DNA from 3 places in the Clostridium sp. ETTB3 genome. Region 3 is predicted to be linked to each of the others. Evidence: a T-box and tRNA genes for the amino acid it is inferred to sense, from the RefSeq annotation. Region 3 holds a T-box; the other regions hold tRNA genes.
What was found. A T-box is a leader RNA that pairs with one kind of tRNA and senses whether it is charged. The one in region 3 lies ahead of alaS (alanine--tRNA ligase), so its partner is inferred to be a tRNA-Ala.
Positions count from the first base shown of each region.

Region 1: it encodes a tRNA-Ala, which carries the amino acid that the T-box ahead of alaS (alanine--tRNA ligase) is inferred to sense. The anticodon was not compared.
Region 2: it encodes a tRNA-Ala, which carries the amino acid that the T-box ahead of alaS (alanine--tRNA ligase) is inferred to sense. The anticodon was not compared.

Region 1 covers NZ_CP199832.1:2,668,545-2,682,119, forward strand. The annotation lists rRNA gene ACUN06_RS12725 (16S ribosomal RNA) at 1-1,343, opposite strand, end outside; gene ACUN06_RS12730 (uracil-DNA glycosylase) at 1,846-2,523, shown strand; gene ACUN06_RS12735 (hypothetical protein) at 2,585-2,782, opposite strand; tRNA gene ACUN06_RS12740 (tRNA-Phe) at 2,980-3,055, opposite strand; gene ACUN06_RS12745 (hypothetical protein) at 3,188-3,625, shown strand; gene ACUN06_RS12750 (CPBP family intramembrane glutamic endopeptidase) at 3,712-4,668, opposite strand; gene ACUN06_RS12755 (CinA family protein) at 4,851-5,345, opposite strand; gene ACUN06_RS12760 (hypothetical protein) at 5,452-5,688, opposite strand; gene fusA (elongation factor G) at 5,894-7,981, opposite strand; gene ACUN06_RS12770 (VanZ family protein) at 8,321-8,797, opposite strand; gene ACUN06_RS12775 (hypothetical protein) at 8,826-9,269, opposite strand; gene ACUN06_RS12780 (hypothetical protein) at 9,367-9,519, opposite strand; tRNA gene ACUN06_RS12785 (tRNA-Ala) at 9,706-9,781, opposite strand; tRNA gene ACUN06_RS12790 (tRNA-Ile) at 9,787-9,863, opposite strand; rRNA gene rrf (5S ribosomal RNA) at 9,873-9,989, opposite strand; rRNA gene ACUN06_RS12800 (23S ribosomal RNA) at 10,115-13,022, opposite strand; rRNA gene ACUN06_RS12805 (16S ribosomal RNA) at 13,497-13,575, opposite strand, start outside.
Region 2 covers NZ_CP199832.1:17,676-23,503, forward strand. The annotation lists rRNA gene ACUN06_RS00070 (23S ribosomal RNA) at 27-2,934, shown strand; rRNA gene rrf (5S ribosomal RNA) at 3,049-3,165, shown strand; tRNA gene ACUN06_RS00080 (tRNA-Ile) at 3,173-3,249, shown strand; tRNA gene ACUN06_RS00085 (tRNA-Ala) at 3,255-3,330, shown strand; gene ACUN06_RS00090 (HDIG domain-containing metalloprotein) at 3,486-3,980, shown strand; gene ACUN06_RS00095 (transcription repressor NadR) at 3,996-4,502, shown strand; gene ACUN06_RS00100 (NAD(P)/FAD-dependent oxidoreductase) at 4,520-5,828, shown strand, end outside.
Region 3 covers NZ_CP199832.1:1,752,376-1,765,950, reverse strand. The annotation lists gene ACUN06_RS08700 (FMN-binding protein) at 1-1,215, opposite strand, end outside; gene ACUN06_RS08695 (ECF transporter S component) at 1,838-2,395, shown strand; gene ACUN06_RS08690 (radical SAM protein) at 2,409-3,098, shown strand; gene ACUN06_RS08685 (leucyl aminopeptidase) at 3,309-4,757, shown strand; gene ACUN06_RS08680 (ATP-binding protein) at 4,952-6,586, shown strand; gene ytvI (sporulation integral membrane protein YtvI) at 6,973-8,109, shown strand; gene ACUN06_RS08670 (helix-turn-helix domain-containing protein) at 8,422-9,252, shown strand; gene ACUN06_RS08665 (PRC-barrel domain-containing protein) at 9,454-9,954, shown strand; gene ACUN06_RS08660 (AI-2E family transporter) at 9,938-10,966, shown strand; T-box leader at 11,070-11,249, shown strand; gene alaS (alanine--tRNA ligase) at 11,426-13,575, shown strand, end outside.

The DNA.
Region 1 (13,575 bases), 920 kb from region 3:
CCGCGACATGCTGATTCGCGATTACTAGCAACTCCAGCTTCATGTAGGCGAGTTTCAGCCTACAATCCGAACTGAGACAAGTTTTTGAGTTTTGCTCCACCTCGCGGTATTGCGTCTCTTTGTACTTGCCATTGTAGCACGTGTGTAGCCCTAGACATAAGGGGCATGATGATTTGACGTCATCCCCACCTTCCTCCCGGTTAACCCGGGCAGTCTCGCTAGAGTGCTCAACTAAATGGTAGCAACTAACAATAAGGGTTGCGCTCGTTGCGGGACTTAACCCAACATCTCACGACACGAGCTGACGACAACCATGCACCACCTGTCTTCCTGTCCCCGAAGGAACTTTCCCGATTAAGGGTAATGCAGGAGATGTCAAGTCTAGGTAAGGTTCTTCGCGTTGCTTCGAATTAAACCACATGCTCCGCTGCTTGTGCGGGCCCCCGTCAATTCCTTTGAGTTTTAATCTTGCGACCGTACTCCCCAGGCGGAATACTTAATGCGTTAGCGGCGGCACAGAGGTCATGACAACCCCTACACCTAGTATTCATCGTTTACGGCGTGGACTACCAGGGTATCTAATCCTGTTTGCTCCCCACGCTTTCGAGCCTCAGCGTCAGTTACAGTCCAGAGAATCGCCTTCGCCACTGGTGTTCTTCCTAATCTCTACGCATTTCACCGCTACACTAGGAATTCCATTCTCCTCTCCTGCACTCTAGACTTCCAGTTTGAAATGCAGCACCCAAGTTGAGCCCGGGTATTTCACATCTCACTTAAAAGTCCGCCTACGCTCCCTTTACGCCCAGTAAATCCGGACAACGCTCGCCACCTACGTATTACCGCGGCTGCTGGCACGTAGTTAGCCGTGGCTTCCTCCTCAGGTACCGTCATTATCGTCCCTGAAGACAGAGCTTTACAACCCGAAGGCCGTCATCACTCACGCGGCGTTGCTGCATCAGGGTTTCCCCCATTGTGCAATATTCCCCACTGCTGCCTCCCGTAGGAGTCTGGGCCGTGTCTCAGTCCCAATGTGGCCGATCACCCTCTCAGGTCGGCTACGCATCGTCGCCTTGGTGAGCCGTTACCTCACCAACTAGCTAATGCGCCGCGGGCCCATCTCATAGCGGATTGCTCCTTTAATTGCTACTTCATGCGAAGCTACAATCTTATGCGGTATTAATCTTCCTTTCGAAAGGCTATTCCCCTCTATGAGGCAGGTTGCCCACGTGTTACTCACCCGTCCGCCGCTAGCTTCACTCCCGAAGGAGATTCACTCGCTCGACTTGCATGTGTTAGGCACGCCGCCAGCGTTCGTCCTGAGCCAGGATCAAACTCTCACTAAAAAGTTTAATCATTTGCTCAAATTACTTTGAGATTTTAAAAGGTCCAAATTCAATTTATTGAATTTGTAAGTTCGAATTACTAAATTTAAATTTAGATTCTCACTCATCTCATAAAGAATTGCTGGTTTACTTTAACTATATTCTGTTCAATTTTCAAAGACCATTTACTCTGTCGCACAAAAGCGACTTCCTTATCTTATCATTTTGATTAATATCTGTCAACTTTGTTTTAAAAGTTTTTTTATATTAATTAAATGATAATCATCACTTACTAATCAACTTTAATTTGTTTGATTTGCATCAGCGACGTGTTTTATATTAACATCATTTATTTATTATAATTTTCATTTTTCCATTATTTTATCTAAATAATTTTAATTATTTATCATTTTTCTTCTTTTTTCTCTTTTTTTCTACTATTGATATACTAGGTAACGTTTGTGTTATAATTATCTAAAATTTATAACTTAATTTCAAAAATTACTTATTTGAGGTGAATAAAATGAGACAAATACTAAAAAATGATTGGAATGAACTTTTAAAAGATGAATTTTCAAAAGATTATTATTTATCATTAAGAGAATTCTTAAAAAATGAATATACTACTAAAATAATTTATCCTGATAAATATGATATATTTAATGCTCTACATTATACTTCTTATAAAGATGTAAAAGTTGTTATATTAGGGCAAGACCCCTATCATGGACCAAATCAAGCACATGGATTAAGTTTTTCGGTAAGTCCAGGAGTTAAAATCCCTCCTTCTTTATTAAATATATATAAAGAACTTAATTCTGACTTGGGATGTTATACTCCCAATAATGGATATTTAAAAAAATGGGCTGATCAAGGTGTATTGCTTTTAAATACTTCTCTTACTGTAAGAGCTGGTGAAGCTAATTCACATAAAAATAAAGGTTGGGAAATATTCACTGATAAAATAATTTCCTTAATCAATGAAAAAACAGATCCCGTTGTCTTTTTATTATGGGGTAATAATGCTATTAACAAAAAAAAGCTAATAACTAATAAACAACACTTAATTTTATCATCTGCCCATCCTAGTCCTTTATCTGCATCAAGGGGATTCTTTGGAAGTAAGCCTTTTTCTAAAATTAATAAATTTCTTGTTTCTGTTAATAAAGCTCCTATTGATTGGCAAATAGAAAACATATAGCAAAAAAAGTTAGATTCATTATAAAATGATCTAACTTTTTTATTATTATATTTTAAAAACATTATTTCTTATGTTTCTTTAATCTCTTATAATAAGAATATACAAATGATACTATAATTCCTATAACTCCACCTGCAGAAAATCCTAATACTATGTCTTCCAATACCATTCCAGAAACAATTCCTATTCCTACTCCAATGGCTATTCCCTTAGTTAAATATTCATATTCCTTATCTGAAAGCATAATTTTTTCCACCATTGCATATCTCCTTATTTTTATAAACAAACTTTCTTTATATTATTTTACCATATTAGTTATTTAAAGTAAAGAGTTATTGCTTACTATTTCTAAGTATTAATTTTAACTTTTAAAAGAGTTGTTGTTATTTTTTTATTGATTAAACTATATTATGAAAATAAAAAAAAAGTAACTTACCAAAATGTAAGTTACTTTCCTGGTGGCTCGACCAGGAATCGAACCAGGGACACGAGGATTTTCAGTCCTCTGCTCTACCGACTGAGCTATCGAGCCTTAACAACTTTAATATACAACATTTTTAATATTATGTCAAATACTTTTTTATATTAAGAATATTTTCATATGTAATTTTTTATTTATATTTAAATATAAATATATAATATAGAAATTATTTAGGAGGTAATTTTGAAATACTTTATATTTATATTATTAATATTAATTATTATATTTATGTATTTTTATTATGAAAAAAAACTTACAATAGCCAAAAATAGGATATTAAGAACCTCTTCACAATTTAATAACATTAGAAATGAATACAGAAATTCTATAGCTAAAACTAAGCATTTAAATGTCAAGTTTGTACAACCTTCAATAACAACTGCTATTGCAAATAATAAGTCAACTATATTTTTAGCTCCAACAACTGATTCTCCTCAATTAAAAACATTAGATATAAAAATGGAAGTTAAAATTTTAGATAGTGCTATTATTGATAACAGAACTTGGTTTTATGTTAGCTTACCAGTTGACACATTATATAATTGTCGAGGTTGGATAAATGAAAATGATTTTTCTTTAGTTTATTCATTATCAAAGGATATTCCATCTAATTTTAAATAACAAAAAGTCTATGTAATAATATATAAAGTAATTAATCTTTATAATTACATAGACTTTTATTATATTAAATTTTCTTTTTAATTTTATTACAATATTGCTCTAATAAAATTAATTATTAGAGGTATCCTTATCATAAATATTAAATAAATAATAATTATACTAATAAATTGAATATTAAATACTTTTTCATTGCTTTTACTATATCCTATTCCAACTTCTTCCTTTATAATTATTCCTCTTTTAATGTTTAACTTCATTAATTTCTTTATTATGAAAAATGCTACTATCCCAAAAGCTAATGCTATAGTTCCATATATTCCTGCTGTAATAAGCTTATATGCCATAGGCATACTCTTTAAACTTATTTCTGTTGATTCCTGTATTATAGTATTATTGTTGTATGTTAAACTCATTATTTTTTGAATTGTTATTGAAGTTCCATTAATTAAAAAATGAATTAATGCAGATGCAAATATAGTATTTGTTATTCTAACAACCAATGCCAATACAAATCCTAATATTGTAGCATATAAAAATTGTTGAGCATCTAAATGCATTATTCCAAATAATAATCCAGTTACCATAGAAGATAAATATATATTTTTATCTTCATATCCAGATAAGACTACACCACGTATAGTTATTTCTTCTGTAATTGCTGGTAAAACAGCTACTAATAATAATAATATAATATATGGTGAATTTACTATATTAGTCATAAAATTTCCTATTTTATTTTCAAAGAAAAATTGTGATATTAATGAAAAAAAAGTCATAATAGGCTGACAAATAAACGCAAGTAATCCTATCAATAAGGCATCCTTAAAATATAGCTTGTTTAATTTTAAAGTTCCTCTTATTGATTGTTTAGTTATAATTAAATATATTATTGCAGGTATAATAAAAATAATGCTGTGATTTATAAAAAGCATTAACTTAATATCAGTTATATTAAATATCTCAAATATTTTTGACACTGGTAAAAATAATTGTAATAACATAATTATCAAAAAATATGTATTTGCCTTAGAAACCTTTCCCATAAATTTCTCCTTATATAAAAATTTTATTAACTTAAGTGTATATTAAATTTAATTGGTGATAATAATATAAATGAAGTTTAAAACTTCATAGTTAATCGCCTCTCCCCCATTTTATTTATATACAAAAATAATCCCTTTAATGTATTAAATAATATTATTGGGATTATTTTCGTTACATTTTTTTATTCATAATTATTATCCTTAAGTTCTTTTATCATCATATTAATTGCATAATTAGTAGCTAAAGTTCTAACTTCATTTCTATCCCCTGAGAAATTGCATTTTTTCACTATTGTTTTTCCATTTAAATATATAGCTATATAAACTAATCCTATTGGTTTTTCTATAGTTGCTCCACTTGGACCAGCTATTCCCGTGGTTGCAATAGATGCATTAGATAAACTTTCCCTTGCTATTCCTTCTGCCATTTCTTTAGCAGTTTGCTCACTAACTGCACCATATTTACTTAATGTTTCTTCTTTTACTCCAAGTCTTTTTATTTTTGCTTCATTAGAATATGTAACTGCTCCTTCTAAAAAAACACTTGATATTCCTGGATAAGATATTAACTTTGCTGCAACCATTCCACCAGTGCACGATTCTGCTGTTGATATAGTTATATTATTTTTGCACAAAATATCACCTATAATATTCTCAATAGAATTTTGATTTTTCATTTAATTCACCTCAAGTTTTTATAAATATAATTATAATATATTTGCCTATAAATTTACATTAATATTTTTTAATAAAAACCTCTAAAGTAAATTTCTTTAGAAATTTTTATTTATATTTATTAGCATTAATATAATAATCCCCTAAATTATTTATTCCTTCTTCTAATATACAAAAATTGCTTTCTTTTAACATGGAGGTAATAATATTTACATGTTGCCTATTTGACTGATCTAACGTTATAGTAAAATTATCATTTTTATCTACTATCCCCATATAATCATAGATATCACTATATTCCCCAAGCCCTAACTTTCCTCTAATATCCATCTTATAGTCTGGCATTGCTATACCCTCCTATTATTTTTCCAATCTTATCAATTTCTTAATTGTCCTTATTTTATGCATTTTTTTGCAATTTTATTCTATAACTTTAATTTTTATATAAAAATGAGCTATATAAATAAAATGGATTTTATATCAAAAATATTTTAAATGCTACTTTCAATGTATATTCCCATTTTAAATTAATATAACTCATTAATATTTTCTATGCTTCTGCTTTTAATTTTTTACTTTCTTCCAATATCTTGCTTACTTCAGTAGCTGGTACTTCTTCATATCTTAAAAATTCACTAAAATAACTACCTCTTGCTTGTGTCATTGACCTTAAATCAGTTGCATAAGTAAACATTTCACCCATAGGAATTTCTGCACTTATTCTTTGAAGTTTTCCTTCTGGTTCCATTCCAATTACTCTACCCCTACGCTTATTAATATCGCCCATTACATCTCCCATATAATTATCTGGAACTAATATTTGAACATTCATAATAGGTTCTAATAATATAGGTTTAGCTGCTTCTAACCCCTTTTTATAGGCTATTGATGCTGCTATTTTAAATGCCATTTCTGAAGAATCTACAGGATGATAAGAGCCATCATATAATGTTGCTTTAAGTCCCACAACAGGGTAACCAGCTAAAACACCACTTGTAATGCATTCTCTTAATCCTTTTTCTACAGCTGGTATAAAGTTTCTAGGAACTACACCTCCAACTACCTTATCAATAAATTCTAAATCTAATTCTCCATCTCTTCTTGGTTCAAACTTAATCTTTACATCACCATATTGTCCGTGTCCACCTGATTGCTTTTTATGCTTTCCTTGTACATCTGAAGTGCCTTTTATAGTTTCTCTATAAGGAACTTTTGGCTCTTGTAATATTACTTCTGCGCCAAATTTACTTTTAATTCTACTAGCTATTACTTCTAAATGTGTCTCTCCTAATCCCCAAACTATAGTTTCTGCATTTTCCACATCTCTTTCAATTTTAAATACAGGATCTTCTTCCATTAACTTTGACAATGATAATGATATTTTTTCTTCATCACCTTTAGATTTTGGTAATATTGCCATTGGCATTACTGCCTTAGGTAAATTAATTTTATCATACATTACTTTAAATTCTTCACTACATAATGTATCTCCAGTTGCGGTATATTGCAACTTAGATACTGCACCAATATCTCCAGAAACTATTTCTTGTGTTGAAATTTGATTTTTTCCCTTTAAGAAAAATAAATGATTTAACTTTTCTTGCTTATCTTTATTAGGATTTAATGCTATCATTTCTCCATTTATTTTTCCTGTAATTACTCTAAATAATGATATTTTCCCTACAAAAGGATCTGCTATAGTTTTAAATACAAAAGCTGAAAAAGGTTGTTCTTCGTTAATATTTATGAAAACCTCTTTATTATTATTTAAATTTACTGCCTTTTGAGGAATTGAATGTTCTGGTGATGGGAAGCTCTTAATTATACTATCAATCATTGATTTTATTCCTATCATTTTTGTTGCACTACCACATAATACTGGTGCTATATCTCCATTAGCGCATCCTTTAATTAATCCATTGTATATATCTTCATCATTTAATTCACCATTGTTTAAATATTTATCTAATAATTCTTCATCAGTTTCTGCAACAGCTTCCATAATCATTTGTTTACACTCATCTATTTTATCTATTAAATCTTCAGGAATATCTGCCTTTTCCATTCGTGAAGTATTAGGATTATATATTAATGCTGATTTTGAAATTATATTAACTATTCCATTAAAATTATTTTCTTTTCCTATTGGATATTGAATAGGTACTACACTCATACCAAATTTCTCTTTCATCTGCTCTAATACCTTATCAAAGTTTGCATTTTCCCTATCCATTTTATTAATAAAAAATGCCCTAGGCAATTTGATATTTTCACAATAATCCCACGCTTTTTCTGTACCAACTTGAACACCTGATGCTGCACATACTACTATAGTTGCAATATCCACAGCCCTCATTCCTTCAGCTACTTCACCTTGAAAATCAAAATATCCTGGCATATCTACTATATTAACTTTAATGTCATCTACTTCAAATGAAGCTACTGATGTTGATAATGATATCTTTCTTTTCTTTTCTTCTTGTTCATAATCCATTACAGTAGTTCCATCATCAACTTTTCCCAATCTATCTGTATTATTTGTATAAAATAATAATGCTTCTGTTAAAGATGTTTTTCCAGTTGCCCCATGTCCTATTAATCCTACATTTCTAAGGTTTTTATAATTATAATCTTTCATAATATAGTGATAGTGCTACCATTTAGCACTATCTTTCACCCACCTTTCCTTATATAGATTGATTAATTATCATTTTACTAATTAATATTATTTAAAGTTATAATTAATTTTTATGAATTTGTTACATTAAATAGTACATAATTAAATTTATTCTATTTTATATTATTATTTTCATTCAATTTAAATTATTTCAATTATTTATAGTTTAACCAACTAACTTATCATTTTATTCTTATATTTATATATATTGTAAAATTAAATTTTAATTTTACAATATATATAAATATCAAAAAATAAATCATTAAAATTATCTCTTAATTGTAAAAAAGATCATTGCATTTATTTAGCAATGATCTTTGATGAAAAATTTTTATTTATTTTTTTATTTTTAAAACTATAGACTATATAATTTATAAAACTTGCAAATAATCCCCCAGAAAAATCAATAATTACATCTCTTAAAGCCATTTCTCGTCCAGGTATAAAATATTGATGAATTTCATCTGTAGTTGCATATCCTAGTACCACAAATAAAGAATATATTCTTGCTTTCTTTATTTCTATATAATTCTTTAATACCTCAAAAGCTAACCAATATAATATAAAATACTCCGTAAAATGTGCTGTTTTTCTAACTACAAATGATGCTAAAGAGCCTAATTTACTATTTAAATCAATACCAAAAAAAGCAAGCATATTAATAAATGAGTTACTTTGCTGATTAGATATATGCGCTGGCTGATTTGACATTAAAAATATTAATAACATCCATGCTATTAATAATATCCAGTTTATTATCATTCTTTTGTTTCCCATATTCTCTCCTTGTCATAATTTTAAAATTTTAATTTTTTTCAACTAAATATCTATTAATATAAGCTAAAGATTCTTCCAATATTCCTTGGCTTCCTTCAAGATCTTGTAATTTAACTTCTAAATTACATATTCTTTGATCTAATTGATACATCAATTCTTTAATATCATTTAATAATTTGGCCTCATAAGATACTTGAATACCATCTGAATCTATATATATCTTTTCAGGTGTTCCTCCACATTCAGTACATTTTGCATATATTCCTTCTTTTTCAGTATCTCTAAATACCTTAAATGTATCATTATTACACTTTGAACAATTAGATAAAATAATAAAATCATAATAGCTTATATCAAACTCATATTTACTTTTACAATGTTCACATGTCAGTACTAAATTATTACCTTGAGTTTCTATAAAAAAGGTATTTCCTGAACAACCTTCTTTTTCGCATACCACTGTTCTTATCATAAATAACCCCTCCTATATTTATATAAAAATATAATTCCTTCAAAAATTATTATGATATTTTTTTTTATAATATGCTTAAATAACAATACCTTAAAATTTATTTTACTATCAACGATTCTTTATCTAATTCCTGTTTTATTTTCTTAATTTCTTCATCTACATCACTTGTATTCTTCCCTGCTAATACCAACTCTCTCTTCTTTAATTTTAAGTCTATTATTTTTTGTTCTAAATTTACCTTTTCTTCCATATAACCACTCCCATTCTTATTTTTATATAAGAACATATTATAATCTATACTTAAAGTATTATATATACTATTATATAATACTTTATTAAAATCATAGTAAAAAAACAATAATAAATTTAAATTTATTTTACGACAAAATAATATAAACTTATAAAACAAAAAAGCTACGATTAAAAATCGTAGCTTTGGTGGAGGTAAAGGGAGTCGAACCCTTGACCCCTTGCGTGCAAGGCAAGTGCTCTCCCAACTGAGCTATACCCCCAAAAATGGTGGACCTTCAGGGACTCGAACCCCGGACCTACCGGTTATGAGCCGGTTGCTCTAACCAACTGAGCTAAAGATCCTCAGTGTTAACCTGGCAACGTTCTACTCTCCCACACGGTCACCCATGCAGTACCATTGACGCTGTAGAGCTTAACTGTCCTGTTCGGAATGGGAAGGAGTGTTTCCTCTACGCCATCATCACCAGATATCTGAGTTCCAAAGAATTCTAATATCTCATTTATATTAATTATTATACAGTAATTATAATTAACTGTCAATAACTTTTTTATAAATTATTCTCTGAAAATTGCACATGAATTATCTTATATTATTGGTCAAGCCCTCGACCTATTAGTATCAGTCAGCTACATACGTTACCGCACTTCCACCTCTGACCTATCAACCTTGTGTTCTTCAAGGGGTCTTACTAGCTTATGCTATGGGAAATCTCATCTTGAGGGGGGCTTCACGCTTAGATGCTTTCAGCGTTTATCCCTTCCCGACTTAGCTACCCAGCCATGCTCTTGGCAGAACAACTGGTGCACCAGAGGTCAGTCCATCCCGGTCCTCTCGTACTAAGGACAGCTCCTCTCAAATTTCCTACGCCCGCGACGGATAGGGACCGAACTGTCTCACGACGTTCTGAACCCAGCTCGCGTGCCGCTTTAATGGGCGAACAGCCCAACCCTTGGGACCTACTACAGCCCCAGGATGCGACGAGCCGACATCGAGGTGCCAAACCTCCCCGTCGATGTGGACTCTTGGGGGAGATCAGCCTGTTATCCCCGAGGTAGCTTTTATCCGTTGAGCGATGGCCCTCCCACGAGGTACCACCGGATCACTAAGCCCGACTTTCGTCCCTGCTCGACTTGTAGGTCTCGCAGTCAGGCTCCCTTCTGCCTTTGCACTCTACGAACGATTTCCGACCGTTCTGAGGGAACCTTTGGGCGCCTCCGTTACTTTTTAGGAGGCGACCGCCCCAGTCAAACTGCCCACCTAACAATGTCCAGTCACCAGATTCATGGCGTCCTGTTAGAACCCCAGTACTGTCAGGGTGGTATCCCAAGGTTGACTCCACTAAGGCTGACGCCCTAGTTTCCCAGTCTCCCACCTATCCTGTACAGACAATACCGGAATTCAATGCTAAGCTACAGTAAAGCTCTACGGGGTCTTTCCGTCCAATCGCGGGTAGCGAGCATCTTCACTCGCACTACAACTTCGCCGGATTTGCAGTTGAGACAGTGCCCAAGTCATTACGCCATTCGTGCGGGTCAGAACTTACCTGACAAGGAATTTCGCTACCTTAGGACCGTTATAGTTACGGCCGCCGTTTACTGGGGCTTAAGTTCACACCTTCGCTTGCGCTAAGTGTTCCCCTTAACCTTCCAGCACCGGGCAGGCGTCAGCCCCTATACATCAGCTTACGCTTTAGCAGAGACCTGTGTTTTTGCTAAACAGTTGCTTGGGCCTATTCTCTGCGGCCTGCTCTCGCAGGCACCCCTTCTCGCGAACTTACGGGGTCAATTTGCCTAGTTCCTTAACTGCAATTCTTCCGCCGGCCTTAGGATTCTCTCCTCATCTACCTGTGTCGGTTTGCGGTACGGGCACTACTTCTCTCTCTAGATGCTTTTCTTGGAAGCATGGAATCATGTACTTCGGTCTTAATGACCTTCCCCATCACGCCTCAGAATTGTTACAGCGGATTTGCCTACCGTAACTTCCTAAACGCTTAGACTAGCATTTCCAATCGCTAGCACACACTATCCTTCTCCGTCACACCCTCGATAATAACGATGGTAGTGGTATCGGAATATCAACCGATTGTCCATCGCCTACGCCTTTCGGCCTCGGCTTAGGTCCCGACTAACCCTCAGCGGACGAGCCTTCCTGAGGAAACCTTAGATATTCGGCCTGTAGGATTCTCACCTACATCTCGCTACTAATGCCAACATTCTCACTCGTAATCAGTCCACCGCTCCTTCCGGTACGACTTCAGCCCGATTACGACGCTCCCCTACCACTTGCAATTACTTGCAAATCCGTAGCTTCGGTGGTAAGTTTAGCCCCGGTACATTTTCGGCGCAGGATCTCTCGACTAGTGAGCTATTACGCACTCTTTAAATGAGTGGCTGCTTCTAAGCCAACATCCTAGTTGTCTTAGAAATCCCACATCCTTTTCCACTTAACTTACACTTTGGGACCTTAGCTGACGGTCTGGGCTGTTTCCCTTTTGACCACGGATCTTATCATTCGTAGTCTGACTGCCGGACTTAATGTATATGGCATTCGGAGTTTGATAAGGTTCGGTAAGCGATATGCCCCCTAGCCCATTCAGTGCTCTACCTCCACTACACATATCCGACGCTAGCCCTAAAGCTATTTCGGGGAGAACCAGCTATCTCCGAGTTCGATTGGAATTTCTCCGCTATCCACAGCTCATCCCATGCTTTTTCAACAGCAACGTGGTTCGGTCCTCCACGAAGTTTTACCCTCGCTTCAACCTGGCCATGGATAGGTCACCCGGTTTCGGGTCTACGGCATGCAACTAGTCGCCCTATTAAGACTCGGTTTCCCTTCGGCTCCGTACCTTAAGTACTTAACCTTGCTACATACCGTAACTCGTTGGCTCGTTCTACAAAAAGCACGTCATCACCCTCATAAGGGGCTTTGACCGGTTGTAGGCACACGGTTTCAGGTTCTATTTCACTCCCCTCCCGGGGTTCTTTTCACCTTTCCCTCACGGTACTGCTTCACTATCGGTCATCAGGTAGTATTTAGCCTTGGGAGGTGGTCCTCCCTGCTTCCCACAAGGTTTCACGTGTCTCGTGGTACTCTGGATCAGAACTTGATTATCTTGACTTTCACCTACAGGACTATTACCTCCTACGGTCCAACTTTCCAGTTGTGTTCGGTTAATCACGACTTCTCGTTAATGTTCTGTCCGCAACCCCAAAGATAAATCTTTGGTTTGGGCTCTTTCCCTTTCGCTCGCCGCTACTTAGGAAATCGATTTTTCTTTCTCTTCCTCTAGGTACTTAGATGTTTCAGTTCCCTAGGTTTACCCTCGTATAGCTATGTATTCACTATACGATACATGGGGTTTCCCATGTGTGTTCCCACATTCGGAAATCTCCGGATCACTGGCTATGTGCGCCTACCCGAAGCTTATCGCAGCTTATCACGTCCTTCATCGGCTCCTGATGCCAAGGCATTCACCATGCGCCCTTTGTAGCTTGACCTTTACTCGTTTACTATATCTTATTACTTCGTCAACTATGAAATCTATTCATTCACGTACACAAGTACTGTTCATTTCATATCTTTCTTGTTTCCTTGTACTAAGCTATATTAAACTTCGTAACCTATCAGTCAAAAATTTTCAAAGTTTTGCATTTAATATTTTCGCAACAACTCTTAATTACTTCAGAGTTGTAAGTTCGAATTACCAAATTAAAATTTGGATTCTCACTTAAGAATATTTCTTGGCTTACTTCTCAATATGTTTTGAAGTTATATATAATTCATGTGCAATTTTCAAAGAACAAAATTTACAGTTATAAACTTAGCATTACTACGTCAACTTCCTCGTACTGCTTACTTCTAACAGTAAATTAATTTTGAGAAACATGGTTTCTCAAAATTGAACAGACTAGTTAAACCAGTATCTTTTAAGATTTACGAAACAAACATCTTGTTGTTTCATTTCTCCATAGAAAGGAGGTGATCCAGCCGCAGGTTCTCCTACGGCTACCTTGTTACGACTTCACCCCAATCGCTGACCCTACCTTAGGG
Region 2 (5,828 bases), 1.1 Mb from region 3:
GTAATAAGATATAGTAAACGAGTAAAGGTCAAGCTACAAAGGGCGCATGGTGAATGCCTTGGCATCAGGAGCCGATGAAGGACGTGATAAGCTGCGATAAGCTTCGGGTAGGCGCACATAGCCAGTGATCCGGAGATTTCCGAATGTGGGAACACACATGGGAAACCCCATGTATCGTATAGTGAATACATAGCTATACGAGGGTAAACCTAGGGAACTGAAACATCTAAGTACCTAGAGGAAGAGAAAGAAAAATCGATTTCCTAAGTAGCGGCGAGCGAAAGGGAAAGAGCCCAAACCAAAGATTTATCTTTGGGGTTGCGGACAGAACATTAACGAGAAGTCGTGATTAACCGAACACAACTGGAAAGTTGGACCGTAGGAGGTAATAGTCCTGTAGGTGAAAGTCAAGATAATCAAGTTCTGATCCAGAGTACCACGAGACACGTGAAACCTTGTGGGAAGCAGGGAGGACCACCTCCCAAGGCTAAATACTACCTGATGACCGATAGTGAAGCAGTACCGTGAGGGAAAGGTGAAAAGAACCCCGGGAGGGGAGTGAAATAGAACCTGAAACCGTGTGCCTACAACCGGTCAAAGCCCCTTATGAGGGTGATGACGTGCTTTTTGTAGAACGAGCCAACGAGTTACGGTATGTAGCAAGGTTAAGTACTTAAGGTACGGAGCCGAAGGGAAACCGAGTCTTAATAGGGCGACTAGTTGCATGCCGTAGACCCGAAACCGGGTGACCTATCCATGGCCAGGTTGAAGCGAGGGTAAAACTTCGTGGAGGACCGAACCACGTTGCTGTTGAAAAAGCATGGGATGAGCTGTGGATAGCGGAGAAATTCCAATCGAACTCGGAGATAGCTGGTTCTCCCCGAAATAGCTTTAGGGCTAGCGTCGGATATGTGTAGTGGAGGTAGAGCACTGAATGGGCTAGGGGGCATATCGCTTACCGAACCTTATCAAACTCCGAATGCCATATACATTAAGTCCGGCAGTCAGACTACGAATGATAAGATCCGTGGTCAAAAGGGAAACAGCCCAGACCGTCAGCTAAGGTCCCAAAGTGTAAGTTAAGTGGAAAAGGATGTGGGATTTCTAAGACAACTAGGATGTTGGCTTAGAAGCAGCCACTCATTTAAAGAGTGCGTAATAGCTCACTAGTCGAGAGATCCTGCGCCGAAAATGTACCGGGGCTAAACTTACCACCGAAGCTACGGATTTGCAAGTAATTGCAAGTGGTAGGGGAGCGTCGTAATCGGGCTGAAGTCGTACCGGAAGGAGCGGTGGACTGATTACGAGTGAGAATGTTGGCATTAGTAGCGAGATGTAGGTGAGAATCCTACAGGCCGAATATCTAAGGTTTCCTCAGGAAGGCTCGTCCGCTGAGGGTTAGTCGGGACCTAAGCCGAGGCCGAAAGGCGTAGGCGATGGACAATCGGTTGATATTCCGATACCACTACCATCGTTATTATCGAGGGTGTGACGGAGAAGGATAGTGTGTGCTAGCGATTGGAAATGCTAGTCTAAGCGTTTAGGAAGTTACGGTAGGCAAATCCGCTGTAACAATTCTGAGGCGTGATGGGGAAGGTCATTAAGACCGAAGTACATGATTCCATGCTTCCAAGAAAAGCATCTAGAGAGAGAAGTAGTGCCCGTACCGCAAACCGACACAGGTAGATGAGGAGAGAATCCTAAGGCCGGCGGAAGAATTGCAGTTAAGGAACTAGGCAAATTGACCCCGTAAGTTCGCGAGAAGGGGTGCCTGCGAGAGCAGGCCGCAGAGAATAGGCCCAAGCAACTGTTTAGCAAAAACACAGGTCTCTGCTAAAGCGTAAGCTGATGTATAGGGGCTGACGCCTGCCCGGTGCTGGAAGGTTAAGGGGAACACTTAGCGCAAGCGAAGGTGTGAACTTAAGCCCCAGTAAACGGCGGCCGTAACTATAACGGTCCTAAGGTAGCGAAATTCCTTGTCAGGTAAGTTCTGACCCGCACGAATGGCGTAATGACTTGGGCACTGTCTCAACTGCAAATCCGGCGAAGTTGTAGTGCGAGTGAAGATGCTCGCTACCCGCGATTGGACGGAAAGACCCCGTAGAGCTTTACTGTAGCTTAGCATTGAATTCCGGTATTGTCTGTACAGGATAGGTGGGAGACTGGGAAACTAGGGCGTCAGCCTTAGTGGAGTCAACCTTGGGATACCACCCTGACAGTACTGGGGTTCTAACAGGACGCCATGAATCTGGTGACTGGACATTGTTAGGTGGGCAGTTTGACTGGGGCGGTCGCCTCCTAAAAAGTAACGGAGGCGCCCAAAGGTTCCCTCAGAACGGTCGGAAATCGTTCGTAGAGTGCAAAGGCAGAAGGGAGCCTGACTGCGAGACCCACAAGTCGAGCAGGGACGAAAGTCGGGCTTAGTGATCCGGTGGTACCTCGTGGGAGGGCCATCGCTCAACGGATAAAAGCTACCTCGGGGATAACAGGCTGATCTCCCCCAAGAGTCCACATCGACGGGGAGGTTTGGCACCTCGATGTCGGCTCGTCGCATCCTGGGGCTGTAGTAGGTCCCAAGGGTTGGGCTGTTCGCCCATTAAAGCGGCACGCGAGCTGGGTTCAGAACGTCGTGAGACAGTTCGGTCCCTATCCGTCGCGGGCGTAGGAAATTTGAGAGGAGCTGTCCTTAGTACGAGAGGACCGGGATGGACTGACCTATGGTGCACCAGTTGTTCTGCCAAGAGCATGGCTGGGTAGCTAAGTCGGGAAGGGATAAACGCTGAAAGCATCTAAGCGTGAAGCCCCCCTCAAGATGAGATTTCCCATAGCATAAGCTAGTAAGACCCCTTGAAGAACACAAGGTTGATAGGTCAGAGGTGGAAGTGCGGTAACGTATGTAGCTGACTGATACTAATAGGTCGAGGGCTTGACCAATAATATAAGATAATTCATGTGCAATTTTGAGATAACAATCTCTAAAAAAACTCACTCAACAAAGTTGAGGAGTACAAAGTTTTAACTAAATCGAAGATTTAGAAAACTATAGTATCTGGTGATGATGGCGTAGAGGAAACACTCCTTCCCATTCCGAACAGGACAGTTAAGCTCTACAGCGTCAATGGTACTGCATGGGTGACCGTGTGGGAGAGTAGAACGTTGCCAGGTAATATAAGGATCTTTAGCTCAGTTGGTTAGAGCAACCGGCTCATAACCGGTAGGTCCGGGGTTCGAGTCCCTGAAGGTCCACCATTTTTGGGGGTATAGCTCAGTTGGGAGAGCACTTGCCTTGCACGCAAGGGGTCAAGGGTTCGACTCCCTTTACCTCCACCAAAGCTACGAATTATTTCGTAGCTTTTTTGTGTTATAATAAAAAATAAAATTGTAAAAATAGTATTTAATCTTTATTTTTTATTTAATAGTGGTATTATAAATATAAATATGAATATGTATTGCAAATATATGTTAAAATTAGGTGGTAAGAAATAGTGTTATATAGAGTAAAACAATTTATTTGGGCCATAAAATCCTTATTTCAAGAGGTTGATAATGATTATGTGAATAAGCTTTTAGATAAAAGAGAAAAAAGGTTATTTAATAAACTTAAAAAATCAGATAAGCAACATTGTATTAGAGTTAGTAAGGATGCTGTAATTTTATCAAAGGATAAAGGATTAAATGCAAAGAGAGTTGCAAAAGTTGCATTGCTTCATGATATAGGAAAAGCAGAATATAGAATTAATATTGTTGAAAAATCAATTTTAGTTATATTAAATAAATTAAGTAAAGGTAATTTAAAAAGGTTTGATAATATTAAATCAGTAGATGCATATTATAATCATGCTGAAAAAGGAGCTAATGTATTAAAACAATTTAATATATATGATAAAGAATTTTTAGATACAGTTAGATATCATCACAATAAAAATGTAGTTGGAAGTAAGTTGTTAGAGGTAATAAGAGAAAGTGATGATAGAAATTAAAGGATGGGATTAATTATGAAGGCTGATGAAAGACGAAATAACATTATAGGAATGTTAATAAAAGAGAAAAAAGCAATTAAGGGTACAACATTAGCTGAAAATTTTAATGTTACAAGACAGATAATAGTTAAGGATATAGCAATATTGAGAGCAAAGGGAAATAATATAATAGCAACGCCAGATGGTTACATGATAAATGATGATAGTAGCAGGGTAAAATCAATAATTGCAGTAAAACACAGTGACAATGCAATGTTTGATGAAATGGAGATTGTAGTAAAATATGGTGGTATTATAGAAGATGTAATTGTAGAGCATCCTATTTATGGTGAAATACGTGGAGTATTAAGAATAAAAAATTTAAATGATTTGAATAAATTTAAAAAGTCTATTGAAGAAATAGAAGTTAGACCATTATCACTATTAACTGATGGGATACATTTACATACTATATCTGCAGATTCTAATGAAAATATGCAGTTAATAAAAGATGAATTAAAAGAAAAGGGATTTATTTTATAAATTAGGGGATTTTAATTATGGATTATGATGTTTTAGTTTTAGGTGGTGGCATTATTGGATGTGCAGTTGCTTATGAATTATCTAAATATAATTTAAATATAGCTGTAATTGAAAAGGAATATGATATTGCAGATGATATTTCATTTGTTAATACTTCTATAGTATATGATGGCTCAGAAACATCTAACAATGTAATGGCTGGCTTAGAATATATAGGAAATATATTATTAGAAGATTTATGTGAAAAATTTAATGTTCCATTTAAAAGAGTTGGTTCATTAAGAGTAGTTAATGATGATAATGGTGTAATTAAATTAGATGAGATGTATGATAGAGCTGTTAGAAGAGGTATAGATGGAGTTTATTTAGTTGAACCAGATGAAATATATGAAATAGAGCCTAATATTAATACAGCAGTAAAAAAGGGGTTATATTCACAAAATGTTGCAATAGTTGCTCCTTATGATTTAGCCATAGCATATGCTGAAGTTGCATCAGATAATGGTGTTAATTTTAGATTAGAAGAAGAAGTATTAACTATTCAAAATATAACAAAAGGATTTAAAGTTGTAACTAATAAGAATAAGTTTTCTTGTAAGGTAGTTATCAATACTATTGCAGATGAAATTTATATAAATGAAAATGGAATAGTTAAGGAAAAAGATATAGAGGATACTATAAATTCCTTTAAAAACATGAGCTATCTTTTACTTGATGATAATTACGAAAATAAATTAGAAAGAATAGTTACGAAAACATTTGATAAAGATACTTTTGTTGTATCTACTCCTGGTTTAAATGGCGGTTCATTAGTAGGAATAAAAAGTATTGAAAAAACTAGTTTAGATGATAATTTAAATTATGCCAGTAAGTTATTAAAGAAATTAAATAAGAGCAATATAAATAACTTATTTAGAGAAAGTTACGATAAGGATTCTATAGTAATTGATGAAAAGAAAGTAGATAAGGGATATATAAGTGTAATTGGAACTCATTATGGTAAGGTTACATTGGCACCAGCAATTGCAAAAATGTTATGTGATACTATTAGTAGTAATTTAAATTGTAAATTAAAAAAGAACTTTATTGATAAAAGACGTGAATTTTATAGATTCAGAGAAATGGATAGAAATGAAATTAATGAAGTAATTAAATTAGATAAAAGATATGGGAAAATAATATGTATGTGTAACAATGTATCAGAAGGTGAAATAGTAGATTCAATTAGAAGGCCTTTAGGAGCTAGAACTGTTAAAGGGGTTAAAAGAAGAACAGGGGCTGGTTTTGGAAATTGTCATGGTGCATATTGTAATGAAAGAATAATAC
Region 3 (13,575 bases):
ATATCCAGAGCCTGTTCCTTCATAAACACCATCTTTATAAATAGAACTAGTGCTTCCAGTAGGTTCATTTGAAGGAGTGTCATTTGGAGCTGAAGGCGGATTACTTGGAGTTGAAGGAGAATTATCAGAGCTTGGAGGAGTATTATTTACATTTGACTCATTTCCAGCGTTTGACTCATTTCCAACATTTGAAGAAGTATTGTTATCTTTTAAATTGTCTTGAGGCGTTAAAGACTTATTATCTTTATTTAAATTTTCTTCAATATTTAAAGAAGCAACATCTTTTGTTTCAGCTTCATTATCAGCTTTATTATTTGAATCTGAATTTTCATCTTTTATCTCATTTTCATCATTTGAAGAATCATCATTTGAAGAATCAGCATTTTCATTTAATGAAATTTCAGTTTTATTAGTATTATTAGAAGCAGAAGCAGTATTTTTTTCAGCTAATGATGGCATAAGAGCATATGCAGTTATGCAGGCAAAAGCTACAACTGCTATACAATAAGCTGTTACAGTTCTAGATTTATTAAACACCTTTTTATTTAATGCTTTATTAACACGCATTGTAGCATATATTAAAAATACTAAACTATAAATTAATACATTTAATATGTATTGTAAGTTTCCACATTTAGCTATTGGAAGCATTATAAGCATTACATGAATATAAATTAATCCATAAAAAGCATAAGCAGATCTTTGAAGCATTTTCCAAGATTTATATTTCATTTTTTTTCTTATCATTGGGAATGAAGTAATCATAAGTGGAATCATAATAGCAATTAAAATAATACTTATTATTGCAGCTAAAATCATATTTAGTGACATTGATTTTGGGTTTGTAAATAAGGTTACAAAATGATATCTTCCAAAGCTAATGTTATGAGCAAGAGTAAGTATACTTGCTATAATAGATAATTCTGCTCTAATTGGCATTAATATTTTCATTAATTTACTTCCATTTTTTAATGCACCAGTATACATAACTACAACAAAAATAGAAGTTGCAAATGTGCTTTTTGTAAATAGTGGCATTATATTGTTTTTAATAAATGGTGGGAAGCTTGAAATAGCACCACTATATGAAGCAATAATTATAAGTAATGATATAATTCCAGTTACTATATAGCAAAGTATTGAGTGCTTTTTTATAAATTTGCGCCCTATAAAAATTAAAAGAGCAGTTAAAATAATAGAAATTAAAAAATTCATGTTTCCTCCTAAAACTAACATTGGGGCTGTAGCACTAAAACTTTTAGACACAATATATTCTTTAATATATTGTACTATTTACTCTTAATGCAACATCCATAAGCATTTTTATTATTGTGTTGTTAATTTGAATTTTAATGGCTGATAATCATAAAGTGTAATTTCAATATAATATTTCTCATAAATAAAATTAAAGTTTTTTAGGTTTAATTTATTTTTACAAAAAATTCAAAATACAATAATAAAAGTATAAATGAAAAAATATATGAAATCAATAATCATTATCAATTAAGCAAATATAGTTAAAAATATAATTAAATATTTTAATATATATGTAATTAGTTGTTAAAATATCGAGTTTAAAATTATGTTGAAAAAAATATCACAAAAATGTATAATATTAGAGAAGTGAATAAAATCTAGTAAGATTTACTAGGAGAGGTTCGTATGACCATCCCTCTATAAAAAACTAGGCTTAGTTATAAATTATTTTTGTATTTTATAACTTTAAAATTATAAGTTTTTTTATAGAACCTCTAAGTTTAATGCTTAGAGGTTTGTTTTTTTGGAGTGACCATCTAATCTCCCTTACACTTACTAAATTAAGAGTAGGAGTGAAAAAATGAAAAGAAACAACACAAAAAAGTTAGTGCTTATATCATTATGTATAGGTATAAATGTAATAGGCGCACTAATAGCAGTGACATTAAAACTGCCAATATTCCTTGATACAATTGGAACATTTTTAATTGCATTTTTATTTGGACCAATAGCAGGAATTACCACAGGGATATTAAGTTATTTAATAACAACAATGACTTTTGACCCATATGCATTATATTTTATACCTTCACAAATAACAGTTGGGCTTTTAGCAGGTATAATTTATAAAAAAGGTGGTTTTAAAAAGAAAGCTATTATGCCATTTAGTACATTATTAATTGCTATATGTTCAGCTATTGTTGCAGCAATTGCATCTGCAGTTGTGTTTGGAGGAATTACTTCATCAGGAAATTCAATTATTATAATTTATTTAAAAAATATGGGTTTAGGATTAGTTCCAAGTATATTTATAACTCAAATATTAACTGAATTTATTGATAAAATGATGATTGTATTATTAGTAATTAATATTATTAAAGCAATGCCTAATAATTTTAAGTTAGAATCTAATGTTTAAAAAAGGGAGATCTATGGATAGATATAGTAAGATAATTAATAAAAATAGTAGAGAAATTGTTTTGTTAAAAGCTTTTCCATGTGTTTGGGGAAAATGTAGTTTTTGTGATTACATTGATGATAATGGAAAAGATGAAGAAGAATTAAATAAGCTAAATAAAGGGGTTTTAGATAATATAACAGGTGAATTTGGAGTTCTTGAGGTAATTAATTCAGGAAGTTGCTTTGAAATACCAAAGGAAACTTTGAATTACATAAAAAAGATAGTAGATGAAAAGAAAATCAAACTTTTATTTTTTGAAAGTCATTGGTGTTATAGAAATAGATTAGATGAAATGAGGGAGTTTTTTAATATTCCTATAGTATTTAAAATTGGAGTTGAAACTTTTAATTTTGACTTTAGAAATAATTTTTTAAATAAAAATGCTAGGTTTAGAGACCCAAGGGAAGTTGCAGAAAAGTTCCAATCTGTATGTTTGATGGTTGGAATAAAGGGACAAACTAGGGAAATGATTAAAAGAGATATTGAAATTGTTTTAGAACACTTTAAGTATGCAACTATTAATGTTTTTGTTAATAATACTACTGAAATTAAAAGAGATGAGGAATTAGTTCAGTGGTTTAAAGATGAATATGAATTTTTAAATACTCACCCAAAGGTTGAAGTTTTATATCATAATACTGATTTTGGTGTTGGTGATTAAGTTTAAGGGTAGTGCTTATTTTTATAGGCACTATTTTTTTGTACAAATCGATTTGATGGTGTTTATAAAATAAAAAATTTTAGCCTCTGAGGAAAGTTACCTCAGGGGTATTTTTCTGTAATAAAAAACTTAATTATAAATGAGTAGAATTAAATTTGATAAATGTAGTATAATAGAAAAAACTATTAAAATAATAAAAAGGAGAAAGAAATGATAGATGTAAGAGATATAAGTGTTGGAAATTTTCAAGGAAATATTTTTCTTGTTTATGAAGACAAGCCAACAAACAATAAAATAGTAGAAGTTCTAAAATCTAAAAAAGTATTTGAAGGAAAAAGTGGTCAGATATTTTACAAAACTACTGAAGATTTAAATTATGAAATTTTTGTGGGACTTGGAAGATTTGATGAATTAGAAAAAGTAGATTTAATAAATGCTGTAGCAAAGGGGATTAAGCAAGCTGAAAAATTAAAAATTAATGATTTAAGTATTAATTTTGTAAAGGCTAATGGATTATGTACAGGGGGAATTACTACTGCAATAGTTCATGGAATAAAATTAGCAGGATATAAGTTTGATAAATATAAGAATAATGAAAAATTTTATTTGCCAAATGTAACAATTTTAGGGGCTCCAAAAGAAAAAGTTGATAAAATGAGAAAAAAAATACAAGAAGCTATCAATGTTGCAGATGGTATAATTTTAGCTCGTGATCTTGTAAATGAACCTTCAAATGTATTATATCCTGAAACTTTAGCACAAAGGGCAGTAAAAGCAGGAAAAGAAAGTGGATTTGAAGTAGAAGTATTTAATGAAGAGAAAATTGAGGAGTTAGGAATGAAGGCCTTTTTAGAGGTAGGAAAGGGTTCAGTTCATAAACCAAGATTAATAGTAATGAGATACAATGGCAATGGAAATAGTAATGAAAGAGTTGGTCTTGTAGGAAAAGGTCTTACTTTTGATACTGGTGGATATTCTCTTAAACCATCATCATCAATGGATACAATGAAAAGTGATATGGGTGGAGCAGCAGCTGTTATTGGAACAATGCAAGCACTTGCAAAAAATAAAGTTGAAAAAAATGTAGTTGCAGTAGTTGCAGCTTGTGAAAATGCTATTTCTGGTGGAAGCTATAAGCCTGGAGATATTATTGGCTCAATGGCAGGAAAGACTATTGAAGTATTAAATACTGATGCAGAAGGAAGATTAACTTTAATAGATGCTGTTACTTACATTATTGAAAAGGAAAATGTAAATAAGATAGTTGATGTTGCAACCCTTACAGGTGCTGCTTTAGTTGCACTTGGAACTGAAATAACTGGAGTTATAAGTAATAATGATGAATTTTATGATGAATTAATTACTGCTTCAAAGAGAAGTGGAGAAAAGTTCTGGAGATTACCTAATGATAAATGCTATAAGAAGCTTTATAAGGGTGATTTTACAGATTTTAAGAATATTGGTGGACGTTATGGAGGTTGTATTACAGCAGGTATGTTTATTGGAGAATTTGTGCAAGATAAGCCTTGGATTCATTTAGATATAGCAGGGACATCTTGGGTTGAATCTTCAAGTGATACTACACCAAAGGGCGGTACAGGAGCACCAGTTGCAACTTTATATGAGTTAGTTGTTAAGCATAAATGTAAACATAAATAAATTCAAAAAGAAGTCAAATTAGTTTTGGCTTCTTTTTTGTATATTATGGGAAAATTAATGGATAGTTAAAAGTATTATTAATATTGAAAAAAGTATAATATTTGTTGTTTATTATACTTTTTTAGTATAATATGTTATAATGAAGCAAAAACATGATGGGGAAATGTGAATTTTATGTGGGGTGGAATTAAATAATGAGTGTAAACAAAATAGATAAAAGAAATTATACAATAGAAGATTTAGAAGAACTATTAGATAAAATTCCATATGAAATTTTTATTAAAGATACAAATGGAATATATCAATATGTTAATTTAGCAACAGAAAAGAAATTGGGGATTAAAAAAGAAGAAATAATAGGGAAAAATGATTATGATATAAGACCTAAAACACTTGCTCATATTTGTGATGAAAGTGATAAAAGTGTTTTAGAAAATGGTGATAAAGAATTTGTAGAAGATAAAATAATAAATGATAATATAGAAACAAGATATGAAATATTTAAGGCATTATTGAATAATGATAAAGATAAAGTAAAAATAGGTGGAATTGCAAAGTTTGTAAGTGAAGATAAGTCTTTGCAAATAAGCATTAATGAAAATTCAAATAAAATAATGAACAATCCTAAGATGTTAAATTCTTCTTCAGTTTATTATGGAATTTTAAAAGATTTAAAATCAGCAGTTAAATGTAATGAGGTTGGATTATATTTATATGATAAAAATAAAAATGCAATGATATTAAAGAATCATTTTGGGGAAGATGAAGCATTTTTTGAAGAAAGCTATAATATAACAATGGATATTGAAAAAAATTATTTTTACAATTATGAGTGTAAAATTGAAGAAAAGTTAAATTTTAATAGTGTTAAATACATATATTTATTAAAAATAAATAATAATCTTTTAGGGTGTATACATATTTATTATGAAAATAAACCAAAGAAAATAAATGAAGAGTTTATAAAATATATATGTATAATATTATCCTTTATTAAAGATAAAAAAAATCTTAAACATGCTGTAGAAATTGAAAGTTTAAAAACAGAATTTTTTGCAAATTTATCTCATGAATTTAAGACTCCTTTAAATATAATACTATCTACAGTTCAGTTAGTAATGAATTATATTGAAGTTAATAATGAATATCCTGATTATAATATGTTTAATAAATGTCTTAGTAATATAAAACAAAATTCATATAGGATTTTAAAGATTGCAAATAACTTAATTGATATGAGCAAAATAGATGGTAACTTTTATTCTATTAATATGGGAAATTATAATATAGTTGAAGTTGTAGAAAATATAGTTCAATCACTTGCAGAGTATATGAAAGATAATAAAAGAAATATTATATTTGATACAATAGAAGAGGAAATAATAACTGCATGTGATCCAGATCAAATAGAAAGAATAATATTAAATGTACTTTCTAATGCAATGAAATTTACATCTCATGGTGGCAATATTTATGTTGATATGGAAGTTAATGATAGATGTAATAAAGTTATTATTAAGATTTCCAATGATGGAGAAAAGATAAATTTTGAAGATAGGCTTAGAATTTTTGAAAGATTCACTCAATCTGAAAGTCTTTTAACAAGAAGAGCAGAAGGTACTGGAATTGGTCTTACATTAGTTAAATCATTAGTTAAACTTCACAATGGTGAAGTGTATGTAAATACTGAATTTGAAGAAGGAACTCAATTTTGTATTGAATTGCCAATAAGAAAAATGAAAAATTTTAAAAATAATAATGTTAGAGAAAAAAGCATAGTTTCAAAAGTAGAAAAATTTAATATAGAATTTTCAGATATATATAATTAAAAGAAAGTATCTCTTATCAAAAATGAAAGATAAGAGGTACTTTTTTTATTTGGGAAATATTGCTAAAAATTATATGCACAGTTAAAATATTAATATATAAGTAAAGTTTTATGTAATATAAAAGAATAACAAAATAGGGGCTTGCGTAAAAAAGAAAAATGAGTATTCAATTAATTGTAAAATCAAGCCTTATAATAAGGTGGGAAAAGGAGATTATCCCAATTATCTAATATATTAGAAAAGAAGTATAGACTTTTTACAATAATAAAGTAGAGTTCGAATTTAATAAATAATTTAATAATATATATAAGGGGAGTTATTTAAAACTAGTTCCTTTTATTTTTTTAATAGATAAATATTTATATAAAGGTTGGTGGTGAAATAAAATGGAATATATTAATGAAATAGTAAAAAAAGTAAAACCTTTTGCAAATATATTAATTTTCTTTTGCTTATTTACAATTGCTTTTATTATTATAGCAGGAACAATAAAATATACTATACCATTTATTATTGGGTTAATTGCAGCTTCAATTTTGCAAAAGCCAACAGAATTTATTATAAAAAGGTTTAATATAAGGGGGGAAATAGCAGCAATTATTTCAACATTAATTTTTTATGTTATTACAGTTTCGGTATTAGTTGTTGGTGTGGTTTATTTTTCTTCTGAAATTAAAGATTTAGCAACAGAAGGATATGATTATATTTATAATAATGGTTCAGAAATAAGTGATATGTTACAAAAATCTTTATCAGGATTTGAAAACATAGATGAATCAATTTTAGATACATTAAAAACAAACATAACAAAGTTTATTTCTGATATGTCAAATTATGCATTAGATTTTAGTAAGGGGATAGTTAATGGAATAATAAATGTAGTTTCTGCTCTTCCATATATAATATCAGTAATAATATTTGCCATATTATCAAGTTTTGTATTTTTAAAAAAGTTTATAAAAAGAAAATATTCACCAAATGAAGAAAATAAGTTTAATGAAAATGATCAGTATGAAAAATATATAAAAATAATATTAGAAATTAAAGATATTGTATTTAAATATATTGGAACATATTCATTTTTAGTTTTTTGTACATTTGTAATAACTTTCATAGGTTTTAATATTTTAAAAATACCATATTCATTATTGTTGAGCTTTACATGTATGATTTTAGATTTATTGCCTATTGTGGGTATGATTTTAGTATTTTTACCTTTAGTAGTTATTTATTTTTTTAGTGGAAAGTTTGTAATAGTTGTGTTTTTAATTATTTTATTTTCTGTAATAATGATAACAAGAAATATATTAGAACCTAAGTTATTATCAGCATCATTGGAATTATCACAATTAAGTGTATTAATTGCAATATTTGTTGGATTAAATGCTGGTGGATTTAAAGGGATGATATATTTAATTGCATTGTTTATTGCTTTTAATTTTTATAAAAAATATATTATTTATGAAGAAAAAGATTTAAATTGTAATAGTAAAATAAAAAAAGAAAGTAATAAATTAAAATAAGTTATGTAAAAGTAAAATTATTAAAATAAAGTTAAATACTTGTAAGAATAATTAAATAAATATACTTATGTAGTATATTCTTTAAGCTAGCTTATTATATATAGTATATAGGCTAAGGTATAGTAAATGTAGTTTAAATATATTTTGTATTTTTAAATTAACAATAATAAATTTAATTTTGATAATTGAAATATTAATTAAAGCGTTTATTTAGAATTTTATACTTTGAACTTTAGGTTAATTTAATAATATGACTATGCTATAAAGCTAAGAATGTATTGTTGAAAATGGTATAACAGGGAGGAAATTGCTTTGGTTAAAATTTTAGTTGCTGAGGATGATAATAAAAAAGTCAATAATTTTCAATGGAATGTTGAAAAGGAAAAGTTCTTAAGAAAATGGATATTGGGAAAAGTAAAAAGCTATAATTTAGCAGATGAAATGAAAAAATTTGATGTAGTTTATAGTAAGACAATGGCACTTGTTGTTGTTAAGCCTCTTGTAAAGGGTGAAAATAGTTATGAAATAGATTGGGAGGCTGAAAATTTAAGTTTTGCAATTAGTAATATTGCAAAGGAAATAATGAGTGATTTTAAGTACTTAAATGTTATTGTTGATTTTAAGGGACAAGTTGTGATTTTATGTGATGTTAATCCAATAAAAAGATGGCATCATGCAGTAAATAATTTAGAAGATAACATTAATGAAAAATTAAAGGTTAATGTTGTTATTTGTGCATCATTTTTAAGAGAGGATCCTGTTCAAATAAATATAGTATATAACTCTTTATGCAATAGGATAATTGATAAAAGTAAAAAATCTGATATGTTAATTGAAGTTCAAAAATATATTAATAGGAATTATTTTAATGAAAACTTAAGTATTGCTGAAGTGGCTAATGTAATGAAAGTTAGTCAAGCATATTTAATTAGAGTTTTTAAAAGAGATTTGAAAATGAATTTTGCAGATTATTTAACTAATGTGAGAATAAAAAATGCAATAATTTTAATGAGGGATAATGAATTAAAGCTAAATGATATTTCTAAAATGGTGGGATATAATACTCAACATTATTTTAGTAATGTATTTAGAAAACATGTAGGAATATCTCCACAAGATTATAGAATAGGAATGGGTAGTTAGTGGCAAGTGGTAAGTGACAAGTGGCAAGTGGAGAGTGGCAATTGGCAAGTGAGTTAGTAGTGAAGGGGGAAAATTCAGCATTAGCTCAATTTGTGCTCTAGTTTGTCACTTGAAACTATTCCAAGCTTGCTACTTGAATTGACTAATAATTTCCATGGAATATGTAAATACTAAATTTACTATATTTTTAGAGGTGAAATCATGTTTAAGTGGAGAGACTTTTATTTAATGAAAATATATGATTTAAAAAATAAGTATATTGGAGTTGTAGAAGATATTTCAATAGATTTTTATAAGGGGGTTGTGAGGGGATTTACAATTTCCCCTACATCAATATTTAAAAAACAAATGTATGTTTCAGTAGATTCAATTATTTCTATTGATGAAGATATGAAAATTAAAGGTACTTCAAATTTTGAGGGATTAAAGTTTAAGGAAATTAGATATGTGGATATAATTAATAAAGAGAAAAAACTTATAGGTGTTCTTGAAGACTTAATAATAGATAAGCAAAATTTTGAGATAAAAGGTATTATTATGAGTTCTGGAATATTTGACAAAATGCTTAAAGGTAAAGAAGTAATAACATTAAAGCATTGTACTCTTTGTGATGAATATATCTTATATAATGGAAACTCAAGGGTTAAGCTAAAAACTTTACCTCATAATTTAGGGGGCGATAGTGATGTTCAAAAAGTATAAAAATTTAATTATAAAATTATTGATTTTTATAATAGTATTAATTAGTTTAATAATGATATATTGTTTTGTAGCTCCAATAAGATCAGTTGTAAACTTATTGATAATTTCAATAATAATTGCATACACATTAAAGCCTTTAAGAAATTATTTAAGCAAAAAATTTAATTTATCTTCTAAAAAAAGTTCATTATTAATTATAGTAATGTTTTTAATTATATTTATAGGGCTTTTATATAGCATAATTCCAACCATATTAAATGAAAGTGGAAATTTTGGAATCATGCTAGATAATATTGAAGAATACATATTAAATTTGGCAATAAGTCTTAAATTAGATAAATTGCCATGGTTTGAAACTCTTTATATACAAACTGGAGAAAAGATTAATAGGTTTTTAAGTAGTTTATCTGTTAATTTAATTGATAATTTACTTAGTATGGCTGAAAATCTGGTTAGTCTTGCAATAGTGCCAATTACAACTTATTATTTCTTAGCTGACTCAAAGCTTATTTATAATAAACTTTTATTACTTTTACCAACAGATAAGAGGATAATAGTTAAAAATATAAATAAAAATATAGATAAAATATTAAGTAGATATATATTTAGCCAATTATTATTATCATTAATAATAGGAGTTTTATCCTTTATTTTACTTTTAATACTTAGGGTAAAATTTCCTTTGGTTTTAGCAATAATAAATGGAGTTGCCAATATAATTCCTTATTTTGGACCCATAATAGGAGGTATACCTATTATATTTATGGCTCTTACTAGTTCAGTTAGTAAGGGAGTAATTTCAGCAATTGGTGTTTTTTTAATTCAACAATTTGAAGGTAATTTTTTAGCTCCTAAAATTACAGGGGATAGCACTAATATGCATCCTATTGTTATTATTATTTTATTAGTATTAGGTGATAAAATAGGTGGGGTAATTGGAATGGTATTAATTATTCCAATTGCAGTAATAATAAAAGTTATTTATGATGATATAGATTATTATTTATTTTGAAATATTGGTTAAAATAAGTAATAAATATATTAAATTTATTCAAAATGAACTGTTTATTGACAGAAATGAGTAAATGAAATATAATTTTGTCATAAATAAATAGCAAAAAGCAATGAAGAGAATGAGTAAATATGATTTAAATATTAAGAGAGGAAGTGGCTGGTGAAAACTTCTTATTTGACATATTGAAGCTATCTTGGAGCTTATTTTTACTTTAAGTGATGTATAAGTTTTATACATAATTAGGGTGGTACCGCGGAAATTATAAGTTTTCGTCCCTTGGTCTTTAGGGATGAAGACTTTTTTTGTTAGTTGAATTTCCAAAGAAAAAGGGGCTGTTGCACTAAAATTTTTATACACAATATATTGTTTTAAAAAATAAAAATTAATACAATATTGTAGTATTTATTCTTAATGCGACATCCCAATTAAGTTATAAAAAGTTGGAGGTTGAAAAAAATGAAATTCATGGGAGCAAATGAATTAAGAGAAAGTTTTATAAGCTTTTTTGAATCTAAGGAACATTTAAGAATGGAAAGTTTTCCATTAGTACCTAAAAATGATAAGAGTTTATTATTAATAAATGCAGGTATGGCACCACTTAAGCCATATTTTACAGGAATACAAAAACCACCAAAGAGTAGAGTTACTACTTGTCAAAAGTGTATAAGAACTGGTGATATAGAAAATGTAGGAAAGACTTCAAGACATGGTACTTTCTTTGAAATGTTAGGAAATTTCTCATTTGGAGATTATTTTAAAAATGAAATTATTCCATGGTCATGGGAATATGTAACAGAAGTTTTAAAGTTACCTAAAGATAAGTTATATGTAACTATATACTTAGAAGATGATGAAGCTTATGAAATTTGGACTACTAAAACAGATATAGATCCAAGCAGAATATTTAGATTAGGTAAGGATGATAACTTCTGGGAAGTTGGAACAGTTGGTCCATGTGGTCCATGTACAGAAATTCACTATGATAGAGGTGAAAATGTAGCACCTGTAACAAATGTAGAAGATTTTGTTGCTGCATCTGATGCTGATAGAATAGTTGAGTTTTGGAATTTAGTATTTATTCAATTTGATAAGCAAGAAGATGGTAGCTATGCTCCATTAAAGAATAAAAATATTGATACAGGTATGGGACTTGAAAGAATTGCAACTATAATGCAAGGTGTTGATAACATATTTGAAATTGATACAGTAAAGAATATCTTAAATAAGGTATCTGCTTTATCAGGTGTAGAATATGGAAAAGATGCAAATAGTGATGTTTCATTAAGAATAGTAACAGACCACGTTAAGGCAGTAACTATGCTTATATCTGATGGAGTTCAACCAAGTAATGAAGGAAGAGGATATGTTTTAAGAAGACTTTTAAGAAGAGCTGCAAGACATGGAAGATTACTTGGAATTAAGGGATTATTCTTAAAGGAAGTTGTAGATGCAGTTGTTGAAAACTATGGTGGAAATTATCCAGTATTAGTTGAAAACAAGGATTATATAACTAAGATAATAACTTTAGAAGAAGAAAGATTTAATGAAACTATTGATAGTGGAATGAATATCTTAAATGGTTATATTAAAGAATTAGAAGAAGCTAAATCTACAGTACTTTCTGGAGAAAAAGCATTTAAATTATATGATACTTATGGATTCCCATTAGAATTAACAGAAGAAATTCTTGAAGAAAAGAATATGACTGTTGATCATGAAGAGTTTAAAAAGGAAATGGAAGCTCAAAGAGAAAGAGCTAGAAGTGCAAGAGGAGAAACTTCTTACATGGGAGCTGATGAAAATCCAATAAACAAAGTTAAGGCTGATGTTGAAACAGAATTTGTTGGATATACATCTACTACAGCAAATGGAAAAGTTGTAGTTATTGCAACTGATGAAGATTTTGTTGATGAATTAACTACTGGAACTAAGGGTTATATTTTAACTGACAAGACTCCTTTCTATGCTGAAATGGGTGGTCAAATTGGTGATACTGGTATGATAACTGGAGCAAATGGTTCTGCTTATGTTTACAACACTAAGAAAAATGTTGGTGGTAAAACAGTTCATTATGTTGAAGTTAAAGAAGGAAGTATTAAATTAAATGAAGAAGTTACTTTAACTGTAGATAAAGCTATAAGAGCAAACATTTGTAAAAATCACACAGCAACTCATATGTTACAAGCTGCATTAAAAGAAGTTGTTGGCTCTCATGTTCATCAAGCTGGTTCATTTGTTGATAATGAAAGATTAAGATTTGACTTTACTCATTTCCAAGCTATGACATCAGAAGAAATTCAAAAAGTTGAAGATTTAGTTAATGATAAAATAATGGAAGTTGATACTGTTGAAACTAAGCTTATGACTATTGAAGAAGCTAAGGAATCTGGAGCAACTGCACTTTTTGATGAAAAGTATGGTGATAAGGTAAGAGTAGTTGTAGCTGGAGAGTTCTCTAAAGAACTTTGTGGTGGTACTCACGTATCTAATGTTGGAGAAATTGGATTATTTAAAATAGTTTCTGAAACTGGTGTTGCTGCAGGAATTAGAAGAATAGAAGCTTTAACAGGAAGAGCTGCTATAAAATACATGGAAGAAAAACAAAG